DNA from 3 places in the Vibrio hyugaensis genome. Region 1 is predicted to be linked to each of the others. Evidence: predicted binding sites of a transcription regulator. Region 1 holds the regulator's gene; each other region holds the start of a gene.
The links. Region 1 encodes CRP, which controls carbon source genes, mostly activating them, when cyclic AMP is high. Its sites were predicted from a motif close to TGTGANNNNNNTCACA; they were not measured.
Positions count from the first base shown of each region.

Region 2: C1S74_RS13700 (CTP synthase) is a predicted target of CRP. The motif match lies at 1,474-1,489, and genes of this name have one in related genera.
Region 3: malT (HTH-type transcriptional regulator MalT) is a predicted target of CRP. The motif match lies at 2,277-2,292, and genes of this name have one in related genera.

Region 1 covers NZ_CP025794.1:2,505,040-2,508,242, forward strand. Annotated here, with positions in the region: gene astD (succinylglutamate-semialdehyde dehydrogenase) at 1-352, shown strand, start outside; gene C1S74_RS12390 (DUF1338 domain-containing protein) at 615-1,406, shown strand; gene crp (cAMP-activated global transcriptional regulator CRP) at 1,638-2,270, opposite strand; gene C1S74_RS12400 (phosphoribulokinase) at 2,510-3,203, opposite strand, start outside.
Region 2 covers NZ_CP025794.1:2,759,414-2,762,616, reverse strand. Annotated here, with positions in the region: gene C1S74_RS13700 (CTP synthase) at 1-1,389, opposite strand, end outside; gene mazG (nucleoside triphosphate pyrophosphohydrolase) at 1,541-2,338, opposite strand; gene relA (GTP diphosphokinase) at 2,545-3,203, opposite strand, start outside.
Region 3 covers NZ_CP025795.1:355,165-358,367, forward strand. Annotated here, with positions in the region: gene malT (HTH-type transcriptional regulator MalT) at 1-2,081, opposite strand, end outside; gene C1S74_RS18825 (glycogen/starch/alpha-glucan phosphorylase) at 2,651-3,203, shown strand, end outside.

The DNA.
Region 1 (3,203 bases):
ACTGCCAGATGAAGAGTACTTCGGTCCACTTCTGCAAGTAGTGCGCTACGAAGGGCTAGAGAAAGCGGTAGAACTGGCTAACGATACACGCTTTGGCCTTTCTGCGGGTCTGGTTTCAACCGACGACCAAGAGTGGGAATACTTCGTGGACCACATTCGTGCCGGCATCGTGAACCGCAATCGCCAGCTAACGGGCGCAAGTGGTGACGCACCATTTGGTGGTCCGGGTGCGTCGGGTAACCTACGTCCAAGTGCTTACTACGCAGCAGACTACTGTGCGTATCCAATGGCATCAATGGAAGGACAAGAGGCGGTCTTGCCTGCCACATTGAGTCCGGGTGTAAGCCTGTAATAGAGAAAACGAAGCGGTGACAAAGTATCGCCGCTTCTCTCTGCCGGAGCTATTTACCAAGTTAGGATTCTGGTAAGCGCGCTGGCAAACGCCAAAGGCGAGCTTAAGACTCTCCAGTGCGTGTTGACTGACTGGCACTTATGCCACACATACCGTCACAGGTTGATGACCGCTCGTTCGTGATTCTGGACAGCCTCCGGGCTGTGAACGAGCGGTCAACTTCTCTTACCCCTAACTCTACATTGCATAACAAGGAGTCGTTATGACGCCCGATGTGTTATTTGAATCGCTATGGCAAGACTACATTAAACGTCTTTGTCCTTCCGCTGCTAAAGTCCATCAACTTCTTCAAGAAGATGAGCCTCTGATTAATGACCATATTGCTCTACGTACGTTTAATGTCGATCCCCTAGGCATTGAAACGTTAGCGAAGCCATTCTTGGCGGTGGGCTACAAAGCCTGTGGTGACTACGTATTTGAAAGCAAAAAGCTGGTAGCAAAACATTTTGAGCACCCAGATCCAAAACAACCAAAAGTCTTCATCAGTGAATTGAAAGTGGATGAGTGCTCACCAGAGCTACAAGCCATTGTTCATAAATTGGTAGAGCAGGTTGATGCTTCTAAACTGACAGGCAGTGACTTCTTATACGGCGGACGTTTGTGGAACCTCGGCTATGCTGACTTCCAAACCTTGGCGAAAGAGAGTGAATACGCTTCTTGGCTTGCTGCGCACGGTTACGGAGCTAACCACTTCACAGTGAGCGTTAATCAACTCAACCAGCATCAAGAAGTGAAGCAAGTGAACGACTACCTACGCACTGCTGGTTTCACCATCAACGAGAATGGCGGTGAAGTAAAAGGCACGCCAGAGGTGCTACTAGAGCAATCATCGACCATGGCAGACAAAGTGCCAGTGACCTTTACTGAAGGCGTTGAGGTGATTCCTGGAGGCTTCTACGAGTTTGCTAAGCGCTATCCAATGGATAACGGTGAGTTGTACCCAGGATTTGTGGCTGCATCGGCAGATAAGATCTTCGAAAGCACCAACGGTTAATAGATACGAGAACGGGCTATGCCCTATGAATTCGGAAACGCTTCGCCTCGGGAGGCTTTAACTCTCGGAATCTGAGAGGGCTATATCTCGAAGGACGAAGTCCGCTCTCGGAACGCAGTGTTCCCAATTCTCGGCTCTTTGTTTTCCGTTCCCTATTCTCAGCTCTTAAAAACAAAAAAGCCACCAAACTTGCATTTGGTGGCTTTTAAATTTTTTAAACGTTAATCGAGATTAACGAGTTCCGTAAACAACGATAGTTTTACCGTGCGCAGAAATTAGGTTCTGCTCTTCTAGCATCTTCAAGATACGACCTACTGTTTCACGAGAACAGCCAACGATTTGGCCGATTTCTTGACGAGTGATCTTGATTTGCATGCCGTCTGGGTGCGTCATCGCATCTGGCTGTTTAGCAAGGTTCAGAAGAGTCTGAGCGATACGACCAGTTACGTCTAGGAACGCTAGGTCACCCACTTTTTGGCTAGTAACTTGTAGACGACGAGCCATTTGCGCAGAAAGACGCATTAGGATGTCTGGGTTAACTTGGATAAGTTGACGGAATTTCTTGAAAGAAATCTCAGCCACTTCACAAGGAGATTTAGCGCGAACCCAAGCTGTACGCTCTTGGTCTTCTTCGAATAGACCAAGTTCACCAATGAAGTCGCCCTGGTTTAGGTAAGAAAGGATCATTTCCTTACCTTCTTCGTCTTTGATAAGAACCGCAACAGAACCTTTAACGATGTAGTACAAAGTCTCTGCTTTTTCGCCCGCGTGAATTAGCGTGCTTTTTGATGGGTACTTATGAATATGACAGTGTGAAAGAAACCACTCTAATGTTGGGTCGGTTTGAGGTTTACCTAGAACCATAATATCTCACTTCCTCTGCAGGGTACGCTTGCGCTATCCATATTTTAGCTAAGCCTGAATTGGCCTACTAGAATAAGAGCACTTTTTATATGCTGCAAGCTCTCTTGTGTTTCGGTTAGAAATAGTATCCTTTTTCGAAAACGATTTCTTGATTTTAATCGTGCCATCATTGAGATTTTGTAAGCAAAACTGTGCACATGATCACGGTATGAAAAGTAAACACTACGATGGCAAGGTTTTTAGCCAATTTTCCCTGTTTCGATAAGTTGCTGCAGAATCGGCCTTACTATGAGCTCCATTGCAAAGCTCATCTTACCGCCCGGTACCACAATAGTATTGTGGCGAGACATGAATGAGCCATCAATCATTGCCAGTAAATAAGGAAAGTCGACATTCTTTATGCCGCGAAGGCGTATGACAACAAAACTCTCATCTAAACTTGGGATGCCTTTGGCATTGAGTGGGTTGGATGTATCGACCGTTGGGACACGCTGAAAGTTGATGTGCGTTCGAGAGAACTGCGGGGTGATGTAGTTTAGGTAGTCATCCATTGAGCGCACGATCGAATCCATGACCGCTTCTCTTGAGTGGCCACGATCGCGCGTGTCACGGACGAACTTTTGAATCCATTCTAAGTTGACGATTGGCACCATGCCAATTAGAAAGTCGACGTGACGTGCCACATTGACATCGCCATCCACCACGCCACCATGCAAGCCTTCGTAGAACAAGACATCACTGTTTTCTGGCAGATCTTGCCAAGGTGTAAAGGTGCCCGGCATTTGGTTATATGGGACCGCTTCATCAAAGGTGTGCAGATAACGGCGCACGCTGCCAGTGCCATCTTCACCAAACTGACGAAAGAACTCTTCTAACCCCGGAAAGTCATTGGCTTGTGGACCAAAGTAACTGATGTGTTTGCCTTGCTCGCGG
Region 2 (3,203 bases), 250 kb from region 1:
AATTGTCGCGTTGCCGTATAGTTCACGAGCTTTCGTACCTTTTTCTAGGTGACATAGCTGTGAACCAAGACGCATAGTACCACCAAGATCAGACTTCTCGGTACGTTCTTCAACTTTACCTTCGCCATCAACCCACTCTGTGATTAAACCTACCACAGGGTACTTCGTCTCTTTGTTAAATTCTGTTGAATGTGCACCTTCCATACCCGCTACGTTACGCGCGTATTCGATCAGTGCCACTTGCATGCCTAGACAGATACCTAGGTAAGGAACGTTGTTTTCACGAGCGTATTGAGCTGCGCGAATCTTACCTTCGATACCACGGTCACCGAAACCGCCAGGAACAAGGATTGCGTCTAGACCTTCTAGGATCTCAACACCCTTGTTCTCTACGTCTTGAGAATCAACGTACTGAATCTTAACGCTCAGACGGTTCTTAAGACCAGCATGTTTCAACGCTTCGTTTACTGATTTGTATGCATCTGGTAGTTCAATGTACTTACCAACCATACCAATCGTCACTTCTGCCGTTGGGTTAGCTTCTTCGTAAATTACTTGTTCCCACTCAGACAGGTTAGCTTCTGGCGCATTGATGCCAAAGCGAGCACAAACAAGATCGTCTAGACCTTGAGCTTTGATTAGCTGAGGGATCTTGTAGATAGAATCTACATCTTTCATTGAGATAACTGCTTTTTCTTGTACGTTACAGAAAAGAGCAATTTTCTTACGTTCGTTAGCAGGGATCATACGATCGCTACGACAAACTAGAATATCTGGTTGGATGCCGATAGATAGCAGCTCTTTAACAGAGTGCTGAGTTGGCTTAGTTTTCACTTCGCCCGCAGCTGCTAGGTAAGGAACTAGAGTTAGGTGCATGAACATTGCGCGTTCACGGCCTAGTTCTACAGCAAGCTGACGAATAGCTTCCATAAATGGTAGTGATTCGATATCACCTACCGTACCACCGACTTCAACGATAGCAACATCATGGCCTTCAGAACCTGCGATTACGCGGTCTTTGATAGCGTTAGTGATGTGAGGGATAACCTGAATGGTTGCACCTAGGTAATCGCCGCGACGTTCTTTACGTAGTACGTCTGCATAAACACGACCTGCAGTGAAGTTGTTACGCTTAGTCATCTTGGTGCGGATGAAACGCTCGTAGTGACCAAGGTCAAGGTCAGTCTCTGCGCCATCTTCCGTAACGAACACTTCACCGTGTTGAGTTGGGCTCATTGTGCCTGGATCAACGTTGATGTAAGGGTCAAGCTTCATCATAGTCACTTTAAGACCACGAGCTTCTAGAATAGCGGCAAGAGATGCTGCTGCAATACCTTTACCTAGAGAGGATACAACCCCGCCAGTAACAAAAATGTAATTTGTCGTCATGTTTAACCTGAAATTGGTTGAATGAGGGAAATGGAGTGCTTCTGGACGGGACGTAAATATACCAGAAGCTCCTTAACGCCACAACGTGAAATCTATCACACCGGAATTTTTTATTTTTTGCTTCAAATCAAAGTCGAGTATTCATGCAATTTCAGCTTTGCTCTTCTCGTTTCACTTCATCCCACATCGAATCGAGTTCATCTAGAGTAAAGTCTGTGAGTTGCTTACCGTGCGCTGCAACTTTAGTTTCCACGCCTTTAAAGCGTCTTGAGAACTTTAGATTTGCTTTGGCCAAAGCGACTTCAGGGTCTTTGCCTAAGTGACGAGATAGGTTGACGGTCGCAAATAATAAGTCCCCCAACTCAAGCTCTACCTTGGTTTCATCGGGGTTGACTTGAAGCGCCTCTTCCATCACTTCTTCAATTTCCTCTTGTACCTTCCCGACTACAGGACCCAGAGAGTCCCAATCAAAACCATATTTAGCGCATTTCTTTTGAATTTTTGTAGCACGAGAAAGCGCAGGTAGAGAGTTCGGTATTGAGTCTAGAATACTTTCTTCAGCTTTGCCTACTTGTGCTTTTTCTTTGGCTTTTTCCGCCTCCCAATTAGCGGTAATTTCTTCATCAGATTCAAACTCAACATCAGAAAAAACATGAGGATGACGACGAGTCAGTTTTTCATTCACAGTTTCGACGACGTCAGAAAAATCAAACAGCCCCTGTTCTTTTGCCATTTGGCTGTAGAAAATCACTTGGAACAATAAGTCACCCAACTCTTCTTGCAAGTTCGGCCAATCACGGTTTTGAATCGCATCCACCACCTCGTAGGTTTCTTCAATGGTGTGCGGAACAATGGTGTCGAAGGTCTGCTTTAAGTCCCATGGGCAACCGCCGTCTGGGTCACGCAACTTCGCCATGATTTGTTCTAACTGTTCAATTGGATGACTCATTTTCTCTGTTCCTTTAAACCTTTCTATCTAAAGAAAAAGGTGAGCAGCCAAAACCACTCACCTTTGTTATATGTTGATCAATTCTCTAAATAATTGAAGCTGTAGCTAGGCGGCAAGCGAGCGAGACTCCTGAGCATAGCTTGCCTATGTGATGGAGCGAGTGAGCGCAGGCAACAACGCTATCAGCTTCAAGTATGACGAGAATTTTAGCCGAGGCGTTTTACCGACATTACATCCTTGATCTGCTCAACACGTTTCGAAACGCGTGAGAACACTTCAAGATTGGTCACTTCAAGGTCAAAGTCCATGATCGACATTTGCGTGCGGTAATCGACACGACTCTTCATGCTGGTGACTTTGATTTTCTCGTTCGCAAATAGCGTTGTGATGTCTTTTAGCAGACCGCCACGTTCCATTGCTTCAACACGAACCGTCAAGATGTAAGAGCCGACAAAGCCGCTGCCCCAAACGGTATCAATGATACGCTCTGGTGCGTGATGACGAAGCTCCTCTAGTTGCTCACAGTCACTGCGGTGGACCGAAATACCGCGACCTTGGGTGATGTAACCTGCAATCTCATCACCTGGGATCGGCTGACAACAACGTGCTAGGTGTGTCATTAGGTTATCGACACCTTCGACTACGACCGCATCTTTCTTCGGACGACTTTGTGCTGGCGCGCGATTTTCTGCTTCTTGAAGTTTTTCTAGCGCTTGCTGGTCTTCCTCTTCCGCGGTTGGTTTGTTTACCAATGCGTTGATGTGGTTGATGATTTGGTTGATACGCAAGTCACCACTACCAATACCAACATACAATTCATCGGCACTATTAACGTTAAAGCGTTTCAGCGCGTAGTTATCAGCAT
Region 3 (3,203 bases), on a different replicon from region 1:
CATTGCAGTTGTTGGAAGTGATTACATGCGGATTCAGGGCGAACGGCAGTATTTAACCATTCTTGAATCGCTTCTGTGTTACCGCGCGCTTGCCAGAACAAAATCAGAGAAAGTGAGGCGTTTGCGGTCCAATCTACGTGGTAAGTAGATTGTTTCATCAAGTGTTGGATGTGCTCAATGAATTTTCCTGCTTTATCGAGTTCACCACGGCCAATTGCAATACGTGCCAGCATTGAGTAGCTATGTAAGTGCTTGCTTGGTGAGTGATTTTCCAGAATTTGCAGACCTTTGTACGCACACTCTTCTGCTTCATCCAGACGGTTCCAACACCACAATACTTGAGCGCGAATACGCAGCAAGAATTCATGAAGGGGTACGTGCTGAAGCTGCTGGTCTTCGATCAGACGGAAGCCTGAGTCTTGCAGTTCAAATGCTGCTTGAACGTAACCTTGCGCAATCATAATTTCGCTTTGCTGCAGGATTGCCCACAACGCTTGGTGGTAAACCTGATACTGGCGAGCCAGCTTTTCGGTTTGTTGCATCATTGGCAATGCACGATCGAGCTTACCCAATACGTGGTTAACTTCACCGACGACCGATGTCGCCACGATGCGACTGCGGTACACGGTAGGGTCAAGTTGACTCAATGCCAGTTCGGCTAGTTCCAATGCACGCTCTGGTTGGTTACTGTTGATCGCAACTTGAGCGAGCAGGGCGTGAGCTTGGCCTTGGTAGCCAGAATCCAACTCGATATTTCGCTTAGTGTGTTCTTCTTCGGCTTCTGCCAACAACTCGCCCACTTGATTGTAACGGTGTTGGCTTTGCGCCAACCATGCTCGTAGCATCGACAGTTTTGGATGGCTGAAGAGTAACTCTTTATCCAGTTTGTTGATCGCCGATTCTAAGGTGGTTAACTCACCTTGGTTAAACATCTTCCAACCAAATTCATTTAAGATTTCGACGATCAAGTCGGTATCATGAGATTTCTGCGCATGATGAATGGCTTGATGCGGTGCTTTCTGGTTCAACCAAGCAACGGCGGCATTACGATGTAGGTCTTTTTCTTGTTGTGGAATTCGAGCAAGACGTTCATGAGAAAGGAATTCGCCAAATAAATTGTGGAAGCGGAACCAGTTTTGCTCACCTTCCAGCGGATAGATGAACAGGCCATAACGGTTCAGAGATTCAATCATACCTAGCGCGTCTTCACGCTGTGTGAGTGCGAAAACTAACTCATCATTGAAATGGTCCAGCACCGACACTTGCATTAAGAAGTGGCGTGTTTCGTGATCAAGCAAATCAAACACTTCCTCGACGAGGTAATCCCATAGGTGCGCATGATTAAACTGGGAAACCGACTCGACGGTTTGTGCCAGTGTGCGGTTTTGATGTTGTGCTTGCAGCGCGATCAATTGCAACGCGGATGGCCAACCTTCCACATAAGTACGTAGATTGTTTGCCATATCTTCATCAATGCCATCGGCAATACGTTGGTTGAAGAAACGTGTGGTTTCCTCTGTATCGAATGCCAACATTTCGTTGCCAATTTCGATCATTAAATCGCGTACGCGTAAGTTAGCCGTACCTAAAGGTGGTGCCGCACGGCTTGTCACAACCACGGTTAGGTTGTCTGGCATGTGCTTTAAGAAGAAGCGCATGGACTCATGAATTTCGTCGTTGGTGATCAAATGGTAATCGTCCAAAACGACGTAACACTCATGCTGAAAATCTGCCATCTCAGCGAAAACTTCGCTGAATAGAGAACGCAAAGACGAAAATTGACGTTTCTCAGCCAGTTTTTGAGCATTAGAGCAGTTGTAGTTGGTGGCTTTATTTAAGGCTTGCAGTAGATAGTTAACGAAGCGGAAACCATCGTTATCACTGTCATCAATGCTGTACCAGCCAACATTTGGTTTGTCTGACAGCCATTGTGCTGCCATGGTGGTTTTCCCGTAACCAGCAGGCGAGCGGAATAATACTAATTTGTAGTAAGGCGCTTGTTGTAGTAAGTCCAATACTCGCGGACGGACGATCGCGTTATGCAAACGACCTGGACGAGTAAGTTTAGATGGAATCCACATTATTGATTCTGTCCTTGTTTTTTGAGCTAGCGAAACTAGAAAACTGACCCACACCACTAAAAATTTTAGTTTGTATGAAAAGTGTACAGGCTTGTGAGTCGTTTGGGATGGTACGACATCAGAAATGCCTCTTACTTTGATCCACTTCCTAATTCTCGAGAGTTGATGAAAATGCCGTCAACTACGCCCTGTATTTGTGATTCTGGTCACTTAAACGTCGCTGGTATTGATTTCATGTAGTTTGAGTTGCACATCTATTACGAAAAAATTATCGATGTTAAAAGGCGTAATGTGATCGATTAGACAGTTTTTACATTGGAGTAAGAAGGGGTCATAAAAACCGTCATGAACAAATTTTAATCTTTCTCAAGATTGGTTGTGATCCGAATCACTAAGAACAGGGCGAGAGACAGCTGTGTTGCGATTTGGATCACTAACTTTTCAATGGTACCCCCTCTACGCCCTACCCCCTCCTCCCACGAAGGAGGAGAAACAGGAGGATGTTTATTCACAGAGGGAAATGCAGGATGTATGGCAGATGAATTACTAAATGACGTGAGAATTTCTTAATGAAACCAACTCAACAAAAACAATTTGACAAGAAGTCGTTCCAAGAGAGTGTGAAGAAGCATCTATCTGTAACTTATGCACACACGATTGAAAATGCAGACAGCCGTGCATGGTACCTCGCAATGGGTCGCGCACTGGCAGAATTCACGACTTGTGACTTGCTTGCTACAGAAGAAGATCCTCGCATCAAGAATGCGAAAAGCGTTAACTACCTTTCTCTAGAATTTTTAATCGGTCGTTTGACGGGTAACAACCTAATCAGCATGGGTCTTTACGAAGAGATCACTGAAGCAATGGCTGAACTAGGTCACAACTTAACTGACCTTCTAGAAGAAGAACGCGACCCATCATTGGGTAACGGTGGTCTAGGTCGTCTAGCGGCATGTTTCATGGATTCATGTGCGGCGCAAGAATTCCCCACTGTAGGTTACGGCCTGCACTACGAATACGGTCTATTTAAGCAGTCGTTCAAAGACGGCCGTCAACAAGAAGCACCAGACGCATGGCGCGGTGTAGAAGGTTACCCTTGGGAAGTGGCTCGTCCAGAGCTTG